Regions from separate parts of the Comamonas sp. NyZ500 genome, predicted to be linked through region 1. Evidence: predicted binding sites of a transcription regulator. Region 1 holds the regulator's gene; the other holds the start of a gene.
The links. Region 1 encodes sigma-54, which starts transcription at its own class of promoters, with help from an activator protein. Its sites were predicted from a motif close to TGGCANGNAANCTGCTTT; they were not measured.
Positions count from the first base shown of each region.

Region 2: the regulator sigma-54 is predicted to act here: its motif matches at 1,590-1,607, upstream of JAO85_RS10250 (ammonium transporter).

Region 1 is NZ_JAEIJE010000003.1:438,245-443,749, forward strand. It holds gene JAO85_RS07775 (aspartyl/asparaginyl beta-hydroxylase domain-containing protein) at 1-633, shown strand, start outside; gene JAO85_RS07780 (RNA polymerase factor sigma-54) at 823-2,424, opposite strand; gene lptB (LPS export ABC transporter ATP-binding protein) at 2,570-3,352, opposite strand; gene lptA (lipopolysaccharide transport periplasmic protein LptA) at 3,349-4,005, opposite strand; gene JAO85_RS07795 (thiol:disulfide interchange protein DsbA/DsbL) at 4,136-4,786, opposite strand; gene JAO85_RS07800 (SPOR domain-containing protein) at 4,947-5,505, opposite strand, start outside.
Region 2 is NZ_JAEIJE010000005.1:125,112-130,616, forward strand. It holds gene cls (cardiolipin synthase) at 1-1,434, opposite strand, end outside; gene JAO85_RS10250 (ammonium transporter) at 1,644-2,876, shown strand; gene JAO85_RS10255 (hypothetical protein) at 2,903-3,223, shown strand; gene JAO85_RS10260 (glycerophosphodiester phosphodiesterase family protein) at 3,290-4,666, opposite strand; gene trpB (tryptophan synthase subunit beta) at 4,787-5,505, opposite strand, start outside.

The DNA of each region.
Region 1 (5,505 bases):
AACGATGACGCAGGCTTCAACTCCTTCTTCAAGACCGGCTGGAAGCGCTTCTACCTCAAGTGGTACGGCGACGCTCACCCTTCGGCCATGGAGCTTTGCCCCAAGACCACGGCCCTGGTGAAATCGATTCCCAGCGTCAAGGCCGCCATGTTTGCCGAGCTGCCGCCCGGCGCCAAGCTCAATCTGCACCGCGACCCCTATGCGGGCTCGCTGCGCTATCACCTGGCCGTGCTGGCGCCCAACGACGACCGCTGCATGATCGAGGTCGACGGCCAGCCCTATAGCTGGCGCGAAGGCGAAGGCGTGATCTTCGACGAGACCTTTATGCACTGGGCCGAGAACCGCTCGGAAGGCAATCGCATCGTGCTGTTCTGCGATGTGGAGCGCCCCATGACCAATGGCTTTGCCCAGTGGCTCAATCACTGGCTGGGCAAGAACGTGGTGGCCGCCGCCAGCTCGCCCAACAACGAGGGCGATCCGCGCGGCATGATCAGCAAGCTGTTCAAGATCTCGTTCTATGCGGGCAAGTACCGCCGTGCCTTCCGTGACTGGAATCCGACCTTCTACAAGATCCTCAAGTTCGGCCTGATGATCGGCGTGCTGGTCTGGTTTATCTGGTGGTTGGTTTCTTGATAACCCCCTGAGGCGCTACGCGCCTTCCCCTGGCCGGGCGCCCCCAAGGGGGACGGCAGCATCGCCGCAAGGGCGGCTCTTGCTCGCTGCCCCTTGCTTGAGGAATGCCTTATCAAGGCTCCCGCCCTAAATGCAGAACAAGAAAGCCGCTGTGCGATGCATCAGCGGCTTTCTTGTTTCTGCGGTGCCCTACAGCGCCTTGCGCAGCGTGGTCGTCGGTATCTTGAGCTGCTCGCGGTATTTGGCAACGGTGCGGCGCGCGCACTCGATGCCCTGCTCCTTGAGCATATCGGCCAGCTTGGCGTCCGACAGCGGCTTTCTGGCATCTTCGGCATCGACAAACTGCTTGATCAGCGCACGCACGGCCGTGCTGGAAGCACTGCCGCCGGTTTCCGTGCCCAGGCCCGAACCGAAGAAATACTTGAGCTCGAAAGTGCCCTGGGGCGTGGCCATGTACTTGGCCGTGGTCACGCGGCTGATGGTGGACTCGTGCAGGCCCAGGGTGTCGGCGATATCGCGCAGCACCAGCGGGCGCATGGCCAGCTCGCCATGCACAAAGAAGTTCTTCTGCCGCTCCACGATGGCTTCGGAAACACGCAAGATGGTGTCGAAGCGCTGCTGGATGTTCTTGATGAACCAGCGCGCCTCCTGCAGCTGCTGCTGCAGCGCCGCATGGCCGTCGCTGTTCTTGTGGCGGCGCAGCACGCCGGCATAGATGTCGTGCACGCGCAGACGCGGCATGACCTCGGGGTTGAGCTGCACGGAGAAGTCCACCCGGCCCGAGCCGGACCGCACCGGGCGCACGATGACATCGGGCACCACGATATGGCGTTCCACGTCGACAAAGCGGCGCCCCGGACGCGGCTCCAGCCTGGCGATCAGGGCCATGGCTTCGCGCAGTTGCTCCTCTCGCGCACCGCACAGGCTGGTGAGCTTGCGCAGATCGCGCCGCGCCAGCAGGTCCATGGGCTGGGCACAGATGGCCTGCGCCAGCAGCAGCCGGCTCATATGCGCCTCGGTCGTGCCCTCGTCCTCGGCCGTGCGGATCAGATCGCGCAGCTGCAGCTGCAGGCACTCGGCCAGATCGCGCGCGCCCACACCCACGGGCTCCAGGCTTTGCAGCAGCTTCAGCGCAATGGCAAAGTGCTGCTCCAGCTCCTCGCGCTCCTCCAAGTCGTCGCCAGCCAGGCTCTGCGCCAACTCCTGCAGGGAATCCTCGAGATAGCCGTCGTCGCTGAGCGACTCGATGAGAAAGCGCAGTGCAGCCATGTCCGCCGCACCAAGATGCAGGCTCAGCGCCTGACGGTGCAGAAAGTCGGTCAGGCTCTGGTGCTCGCGCGCCAGATCGATGGCATCGGTTTCGTCATCGCCGTCGCGGTTGCGCGTGGAGCTGCTGGCCGAGGGCGTATCCCACTCGCTGCTGGATTCGCCGCCCCATTCCCCGTCCTGGCCGTCCATGCCGTCGGCCTCCCAGTTCAGCGTTTCCGGGGTTTCGGGGTTTGATGTCTCCGCTACCGTTTCAGTAGCTTGTTGCGCTTGCGATGCATCTCTTTCAGCATGAATACCATCTGAAGTGCTGTATTCACTGGCGCTAGCAGCTACATCTACAGGAGCATCCCCCGCAGTTTCTGCCTCATCGCCCGCACGTTCCAGAAAAGGGTTGTCGACCAGCATCTGCTCGACTTCCTGCGCCAGCTCCAGGGTGGAGAGCTGCAGCAGCTGAATGGATTGCTGCAGCTGCGGCGTAAGCGATAAATGCTGCGAAACGCGTAGCGAGAGACCTGGCTTCATCGAGGCGCGGCTCCCAGACAATCATCGCAAACGCGCGCAGTGCTATGGACTTGCCGCCGGGCCGCCCCAGGGCAAACCCCGGCGCAGCCGGTCAGGGCCCCTTCCGGGGACAGCGACCACACAAAGTGAGGGAGCGTGGGGGTCATCACATTCTGAAATGTTCGCCCAGATAGACGCGGCGCACATCGGCGTTCTCCACGATCTCCTCGGGCGTGCCTTCGGCCAGCACATGGCCGTCGCTGATGATGAAGGCGTGGTCGCAGATGCCCAGCGTCTCGCGCACGTTGTGGTCGGTGATCAGCACGCCGATGCCGCGCTCCTTGAGGAAGCCGATGATGCGCTGGATCTCGATCACCGCGATCGGGTCGATGCCGGCAAACGGCTCGTCAAGCAGAATGAAGCGCGGTTGCGTGGCCAGGGCGCGGGCAATTTCCACGCGACGGCGCTCACCGCCGGACAGCGCCAGCGCCGGTGACTGGCGCAGATGCTCTACGCGCAGCTCCTGCAGCAAGCCCGTGAGGCGCTTTTCGATCTCGTCGCGCGTCAGCGTCTTGCCCTGCTCGTCCTTTTGCAGCTCCAGCACGGCGCGCACATTGTCTTCCACGCTGAGCTTGCGAAAGATGGAGGCTTCCTGGGGCAGATAGGACAGGCCCAGGCGCGAACGCTGGTGAATCGGCATGCCGCCCACCGGCTGGCCGTCGATGAAAATCTCGCCGCCGTCGCTGCGCACCAGGCCCACGATCATGTAGAACGATGTGGTCTTGCCCGCACCGTTGGGGCCGAGCAAACCGACCACCTCGCCTTTTTGCACGGACAGGGACACATCCTTGACCACCTTGCGGCTGCCGTAGGACTTGGCCAGATGCTTGGCCTCCAGGCGGCTGTCGGACTCGCCGCTGCGGCTGCTGGAGAAAGTCGGCTCGCTCATTTCTTCTCGTCGGCTTTCTCACCGCCCAGCGTCATGCTCTGGCGCAGCTGCGTGGCAGGTGTTGCAGGCTTGGGCTGTGCCCCCGGGGTGCCGTCCTTGGGCGCCATGATGGCGCGCACACGGCCACCCTGTCCCACGGAGGAGCTCGGCAGGCCGCCGCTGGTCTTCTGGCCATCGACGGTATAGACGTCGGTGATGTTGTTGTAGACGATGATGGAGCCCGTGACCTGATCGCTGAGCTGACCGCCACGGTAGCGGCGCATCTCGCCACGACGGATGAACTTGACGATATCGGCCTTGCCGTCGTACTCGATGACTTCGCCTTCGCCCTCGATGAACTCCTCGGGCTGACCGGCCACGGTATCGCGCTTCTGACGGAAGAACGCTCGCTTGCCGGCCTCGGCCTTGATCACACCGTACTGATAGCCCTCGGCGTCCTGCCGCACATCGAGCTGAGCACCGCGCAGCACGATGGAGCCCTTGGTCATCACCACATTGCCAGTAAAGACACTGGTCTGCTGCAGCTCGTCATGACGCAACGCATCCGCCTCGATATTCATGGGCTTGGCGCTGTCGGCTTTTTCGGCATGGACAATGCCGGTCGCTGCTGCCAGGGCGCAGGCCAGCGCAAGAGGTAGGAGTGTTTTTTTCATGGAAGGCACGTTTCTTGCATCCATTGTAGTCATTCCCTTTTTGCAACTTGCGTAAAAAACACCCACAAAAAAGCCCGCACGACGGCGGGCTTGCTGGGCGTCAAACGTCACTGACGTCTGCTGCCTGATCTCAGGCCTTGCGGCTGGAGGCGACCAGCGCATTGACCACGCGCAGCACATTGTCCATATTGCCGGCCTTGGTGCCGTCCGTGTAGTAGCGGCCGGCCACACCCATGGCGGGCACGCCTTCCACGTCATATTCGTTTTGCAGCTGAGCGGCCTTGCGCGCCTGGTTGGCCACGGTGAAGGAGTTGTAGACTTCCTTGAACTTGGCCAGATCCACGCCCTGCTTTCCGACCCAGTCAAAGATGGCGTCGTCGGTCTTGAGCAGATTGCGATCCACGTGGATGGTGCGGAACACCTTGGCGTGCAGCTGGGGCAGCAGGTTCATGCCCTCCAGAGCGTAGTACAGCTTTTGCTGAGGCACGAAAGAGGCATTGAAGGCCACGGGCACGCGGCGCACTACCACATCGGCAGGCTGGCTCTTTGCCCAGGCTTCGAACTGGGGCTCGAAGGCATTGCAATGAGGGCAGCTGTACCAGAAGAACTCGACCACCTCGACCTTGCCGGCCGGCGCGCTCACGCTGGCGGGCTTGCCGAGCTTGATGTAGTCCTTGCCTTCCTTGGGCGCAGCGCCCTGGGCCCAGCTGGAGGAGGCACCCAGACTCAGGGCACCGGCAGCAGCTGCCGAGGCAGCCAGAGAGAATTCGCGACGTTTCATCTAAACAAACTCCTGTATCAGGTCTGCAGTATCAGAGCCAACAGGCCCAAAAAAGTTCAGCTTTGTCAAAACTACCAATGGCACAAGCCAGAGGCCTCAAGCAAGGGCCGCCCCGCAGCTACGCTGCAGTCCCCCGGCGCGCAGCGCCTCAGGGGTCTTGTTATCTGGCCGCGCGCACCAGAGTCGAGTCCACGCCCGCACCGTCGAGCTTGCCCTTGAGCTGCTCGGCATCGTCACGCTTGCTGAACGGCCCCACGCGCACGCGGAAAACGGTGATGCCATTCTGCTCACGCTCGCTGATGCGCGACTCCCAGCCCAGCATGGCCAGCTTGGCACGCTGCGCTTCCGCTTCGCTCTGGCCGCGGAAAGCACCGGCCTGCACAAAGTAGTTGAACGCAGAGTCCGAAGAGGATGCCGTTTGCGCGGCCGCCTTTTCCTTGTCTGCACGCGCCTTGTCTGCCTTGTCGGCGGCGGCGGAGCGCTCCTTGACCAGGTCACCCAGCGGATCACCCGATGCAGGCTTGGCAGGCTTCTCCGGCGTAGAGGGTGGCGGCGGCGTGGTGACTCCGCCGGTTGCAGTAGGTTGTACCGCAGGTGTGGGCGGCGACACCGTCACGTCGCTCGGGGGAACTGGTGGTGTCACCGGGGGCGGTGCAGGCTGGCGGCTCTGCAGCGGTGCGTTGGGGTCCCAGTTCTTGTTGCGCTCGGCCTCGGCCGCA
Region 2 (5,505 bases), on a different contig from region 1:
CGGGCTCAGGGCGCCCAGCAGGTTGTCCCAGATGCGCTTCCACCAGGGAGCCGAATGCACCTGTGCCAGCGTCACCACATCGGATTCGTGCAGATAGCTCTGTTGCCGATGCCGGATGGCCTCGGTGATGGCTTCGTCGTGCAGCAATACATTGTTTTCAAAGTTCAGGTCAAAGCTGCGCAGATCGAGATTCGTGGAGCCGATCAGGCTGACCGATCCGTCCAGACACAGGGTCTTGGCATGCAGCAGGCCGGGGCGGAATTCGTGGATATGGACCCCGGCGCTCAGCAGCCGCCAGTAATGGCTGCGGCTGACGGCACCGACTATCCATGAGTCATTGCGGGCGGGCAGGATCAGTGTGACCTGCACCTGGCGCAGCGCGGCGGCGCACAAGGCATCTAGCACCGTGCTGTCGGGTACGAAGTAGGGGGTGGAGATCACGACCTCGCGCTGCGCACAGGCCAGCAGGCTGGCAACCAGCTGGGGTGTAGAGCGTGCTCTTTCCGTCGGCCCTTCGGCAATCGCAACGGCATGGAAGCCGTCGTCAGCGGCAGCGCCGGTCTCGGTTGTCGGTGGTGCAAGGCACGCATCAGACTGCGCCCAGTCGCTGGCAAAAGCCTGCTGCATCTGCATGACCACCGGACCCTGCAGGCGCAGCATGATGTCCACCCAGGGGGCATAGCGAGCCTTGATGCGAAAGCCTTCGTCGGCGCAGTTCTGGCTGCCGCAATAGTTGATCCTGCCGTCTATGAGCGTGATCTTGCGGTGGTTGCGCAGGTCGATGCGGCTGGTCAGCATGACTTTGAGCAGATTGCTGATGGGCAGGGCAATCGCCAGGTGCACGCCGGCCTGCCGCATCTGCTGCCACAGTGGCGAGCGCGTCAGTGCGCGCGAGCCCAGACCGTCGACCATGGCCCGGCAGGTCACGCCGCGCTGCGCGGCACGCATCAGGGCATGGGCCACATCGGTGCCGGTGCTGTCGTCCAGCCAGATGTAGTACAGCACATTGATCTCGTGGCGCGCGGCATCCATGTCGGCCAGCATCTGCGCACGGGCATGCGCGCCATCGCGCATGAGCTCGGCCCTGTGGCCGGGCAGCGGTACAAAGCCGTTGATGGACGAGGCATAGCGGAAGGCCGGCAGCCATTGATCGGGAATGGCGGGTCGTGCCTGCGACATGGGGCCGGGTGCGGACGCAAGGGCGCTGCCCCGGGTCTGACAGAACTCGCGCACATTGAGCCTTCTGCGGCCTGGTACACGGCCCAGGGCCACTTCCCCAAACAGGTAGTACAGCAGGCAACTCACATAGGGCAGCAGCACGATGACCATGAGCCAGGCCAGCCGCACATCGGGCCGCATGTCTCTGCGCAGCAGAATGCGCAGGCCGAAGCCGGCAATCAGCAATACATGAAGAGTCAGCAGCAGCCAGGTCATGAATCAGTGCAGCAACGATGGACCTTGTCGAGCATAACGGGCTCAGGCCTGAGCACAAGCTGCCCGTCGTGGTTCTCATGAAACAGGCGCAAAGACCTTGATGGATCAACGCATGCTGCTATCCATCATGAAGCATCGACAGATCGGCATGGCACTGGCATGGAACCTGCTTCCTTTTTTTGTCAAAGCAAACAAGCAGGGGGGAGTGCATGGAAATGGTGCCATTGACTGCCATCGACAAGGCAGATACCGGTTGGGTCATGGTCGCGTCGGCGCAGGTCTTGCTGATGACCTTGCCGGGCATTGCCCTGTTCTATGCGGGGCTGGTGCGGCGCAAGAATGTGGTCAACACCATGGTGGCCGTTTTTGCGGTGGCCTGCGTGGTCACCCTGACCTGGTTCGGCCTGGGCTACTCGCTTGCGTTCACCGCCGAGTCTGCCTGGCTTGGCAATCTGGGACGAGCCTGGTTTGCCTCGCTGCACTTCGATGGCCGGCGCAGCGTGATCTCGGTCAGCCATCTGGCGCCGCATCTGCCCGAGGCGGCCTATGCCCTGTTCCAGGCCGCATTCGCCATCATCACCACCTCGCTGATCGTGGGGGCCGTGGTAGAGCGCATGCGCTTTGCGGCCCTGCTGGTGTTTGCCGCGCTGTGGTGCGTGGTGGTCTATGCGCCGGTGGCCCACTGGGTGTGGGAGAGCGGGGGCTGGCTGAACCAGCTCGGCGCACTGGACTTTGCCGGCGGCGCCGTGGTGCATGTGAATGCGGGCGTGGCGGCACTGGTCTGTGCCTTCATGATGGGGCGCAGGCGCGGCTACGGAACCGAGCCATTCGAGCCGCACAGCCTGGGCTGGACGGCCATGGGCACGGCGCTGCTGCTGTTCGGCTGGTTCGGCTTCAACGCGGGATCGGCCCTGTCTGCCGACGGGCGTGCAGCGCTGGCCTTTGTGGTCACTCTCGTGGCGGCAGCGGCTGCCGGTCTGGCATGGATGGTGGTGGAATGGCTGGTTCGCGGCGCTCCGACCTTGCTGGGCCTGCTCTCGGGCATGGTGGGCGGACTGGTGGCCATCACACCGGCTGCCGGCTTTGTGCAGGTGGGCAGTGCGGTGTGGATAGGCTTGATTGCGGGCGCAGTCTGCTTCTGGGGCGCAACCTGGCTCAAGCGCCGTCTCGGGGCCGACGACTCGCTCGATGTGTTCGGCGTGCATGGCGTGGGCGGCATTGCGGGCTCCATTCTCACGGCGGTGTTTGCCGACCCCCTGATTGCGGGCACAGGCGCGACGGTGATGAACCAGTTGATTGCCGTGGCAGCCGTGGCTGCCTACAGCGGCGCAGCCACGGCCGGGGTGCTGGTGCTGATCCGTCTGCTGATGCCTTTGCGTGTGGATGCCGTGCAGGAAATGGAGGGCCTGGATATCAGTCTGCATCTGGAGCGTCAGCACTAGTGATCCATCAAAGACAGGAGCGGTGTATGGAGGACAGCGATCGAGTGGCGGTGGCCGCACATCTGCATGTGGTGCTGCGGCGCAGGACGGGCCGGGTGACCGATACCGAATGGATGGCCTGCAACCAGGCCTATGCACAGGCCATGGTGGCTTTTGCGCTGGAGCATGCGCGAGAGCAACAGGACGAGGAGCTGGCGCGCCTGGCCCGGCGTCTGCAGGACAGCTGGAGCGGCGACAAGCCCCGGCATGCAGTGCCTGCCGAGACTGCGCAGAGCGACAGCTCGGTCACCACCAAGGCCGCCGAGATACTGCGCACCTCGGCACGCTATATCGGCGGGCTGCGCTGAGGCACAAGCAGGACCTGAGGCCGGGACGGCACCGGCGCTCAGGCCGATGCCGGCAACGAGCCCGGTCTATGGCTTTTTCAGCTCGGCGATATAGGCTTCGCGAGCCTTGATGCCAGCAGCAGTGAAATCGGTGAAAACGCCGTCAATGCCCAGGCGGTAGTAAGCGAGGTATTCCTGTGCAGGGTCACCCTTGAAGATGCCAGCCAGGCGGCTGGCCTCGCTGCGGAAGGTAAAGCTGTGCACCACCAGTCCTGCCTTGTGCGCATTGGCGATCAGGCCCGTGTCCTTCAAGGTGTTCACATCCTTGAGGCCTGCTCCGTCCTTGTAGGGAACGACGGAATGGGCCAGCACCTGGGGTTTCCAGGGGCCGATGCCGTCGGCATAGGTCTTGATCTCGGCCAGGCCTGCCGGTGTCTGCATGACCGCGAAGGTGCGCGCATCGCCTGCCAGCGTCCAGCTATAGGGGCGGCCGCTGATGAAGGTCCATTCGTCGCTGGTGATGTAGCCGACCGAGCCATCCCTGAAGTTGTAGTCATTGCCGTCGATCAGCTGCACGCCCTTGGCCTTCATGCCCGCCTTGCGCAGATACTTCAGGCTGTCGGGGTCGAAGCTCTGGATGTAGATGGGCGCGTCCTTGCGGTTGAGCTGGTTCCTCTCGAGCAGCGCCATCACGGCGTCCTCGAACGGATGCTCGCCCGTGCCGCAGCTGTTGGCGATGGCCTGCTGGTTGTTCCAGTAAGGGTTCTTGGTCTCGGCGTAGACGGCAATCGTGCGGCCTGCCGCCTTGCCCTTGGCGAGTGCGATATCGATCACATCCTGTGCGCTGATCAGTGGCAGCTTGCCATTCCATTCCGTGGGGCGGTCGGCACGGTTGTCCAGTATGGTGCCGCCCAGCAGCGTGCGCAGCTCATGCAGGCTGAAGTCGGAGATGGACCAGTCGCCGGTGTGGTCCTCGCCATCGACGACCAGGGCCTGAAGCACGGATTTCTGGTTGTTGGGATCGATACGGTCGCTCAGATAGCGGGCCGGCCCGTTGTCGGGTGTCGCGGGGTATTTCACATCGACCCATACCCCGGGCGTGGTGCGCTTGCGCGCGGCCACATAGGAATTGCTCTTGGCAACGTCGGCGATGTTGGTGCTGTCGCTCAGCCAGGCGTTGTGGCGTGCCACCAACTGGCAGTCGCGCGTCATGTGCATGTCGAGCTCGATCATGTCGGCGCCCGCATCAATGGCTTTTTCATAGGCCATCTGGGTCTGCTCGGGGTACAGACCCGAGTAGCCGCGGTGGGCGATGACCTGGGGCTGCTTGCCGTCCAGCGTCAGAAACTGCGGCGCAGGCGCTGGTGTCGGGCCGTCTCCGCCGCCACAGGCGCTCAGGGCAAAGGCTGCAAGCAAGGTCAGAGCAAAGACGGGGTGGCGGGTATGGGACATGGGTTCAGGCATGGATGGAGATCGCCTCATGCTTGCGCTTGTTGATGACGGTTGTGTGACCGTGCCCTCGGAGCATGTCACGCTCCGAAGCACAAGGCTGCAGGGGCGGCAGCCTTGTGCGGGGTGCGGCAGTTACAGTCCCAGCTTCCTGGCGACGTAATCGGCATCCTTGTCGCCGCGACCCGAGAGGTTGACCAGAATATGCTGGTCCTTGCCGAGCCCCGGCGCTTCGCGCATGGCCCAGGCCACGGCGTGCGCACTTTCCAGCGCCGGGATGATGCCCTCCACACGCGACAGCGTCATGAAGGCATTCAGGCATTCCTTGTCGTCCACGGACTGGTAGTCCACGCGGCCTATATCCTTGAGATAGCTGTGCTGCGGGCCCACGCCGGGGTAGTCCAGGCCCGAGGCAATGCTGTGCACGGCGGCCGGCGTGCCGTCGGCGTTCTCCAGCACATAGCACTTCATGCCGTGAATCTCGCCGGGCTTGCCAACCGACAGCGTGGCGGCATGGCGACCGGGCTTGTCCACGCCCTCGCCGGCAGGTTCCACGCCCACCAGATGCACGGACTCGTCACCCAGGAAGGCCGTGAAGATGCCCATGGCATTGCTGCCCCCGCCCACGCAGGCGGCCACATGGTCGGGCAGCTTGCCGTGCCGGGTCTGGAACTGTTCGCGTGCCTCACGACCGACGATGGACTGGAAGTCCCGCACCATCATGGGAAAGGGGTGGGGTCCGACCACCGAGCCAATCGCGTAAATGGTGTTGACGGGGTCCTGCAGATAGACCTCGAAGGCGCTGTCCACTGCCTCCTTCAGCGTGGCCGCGCCACGCGTGACTGGCACCAGAT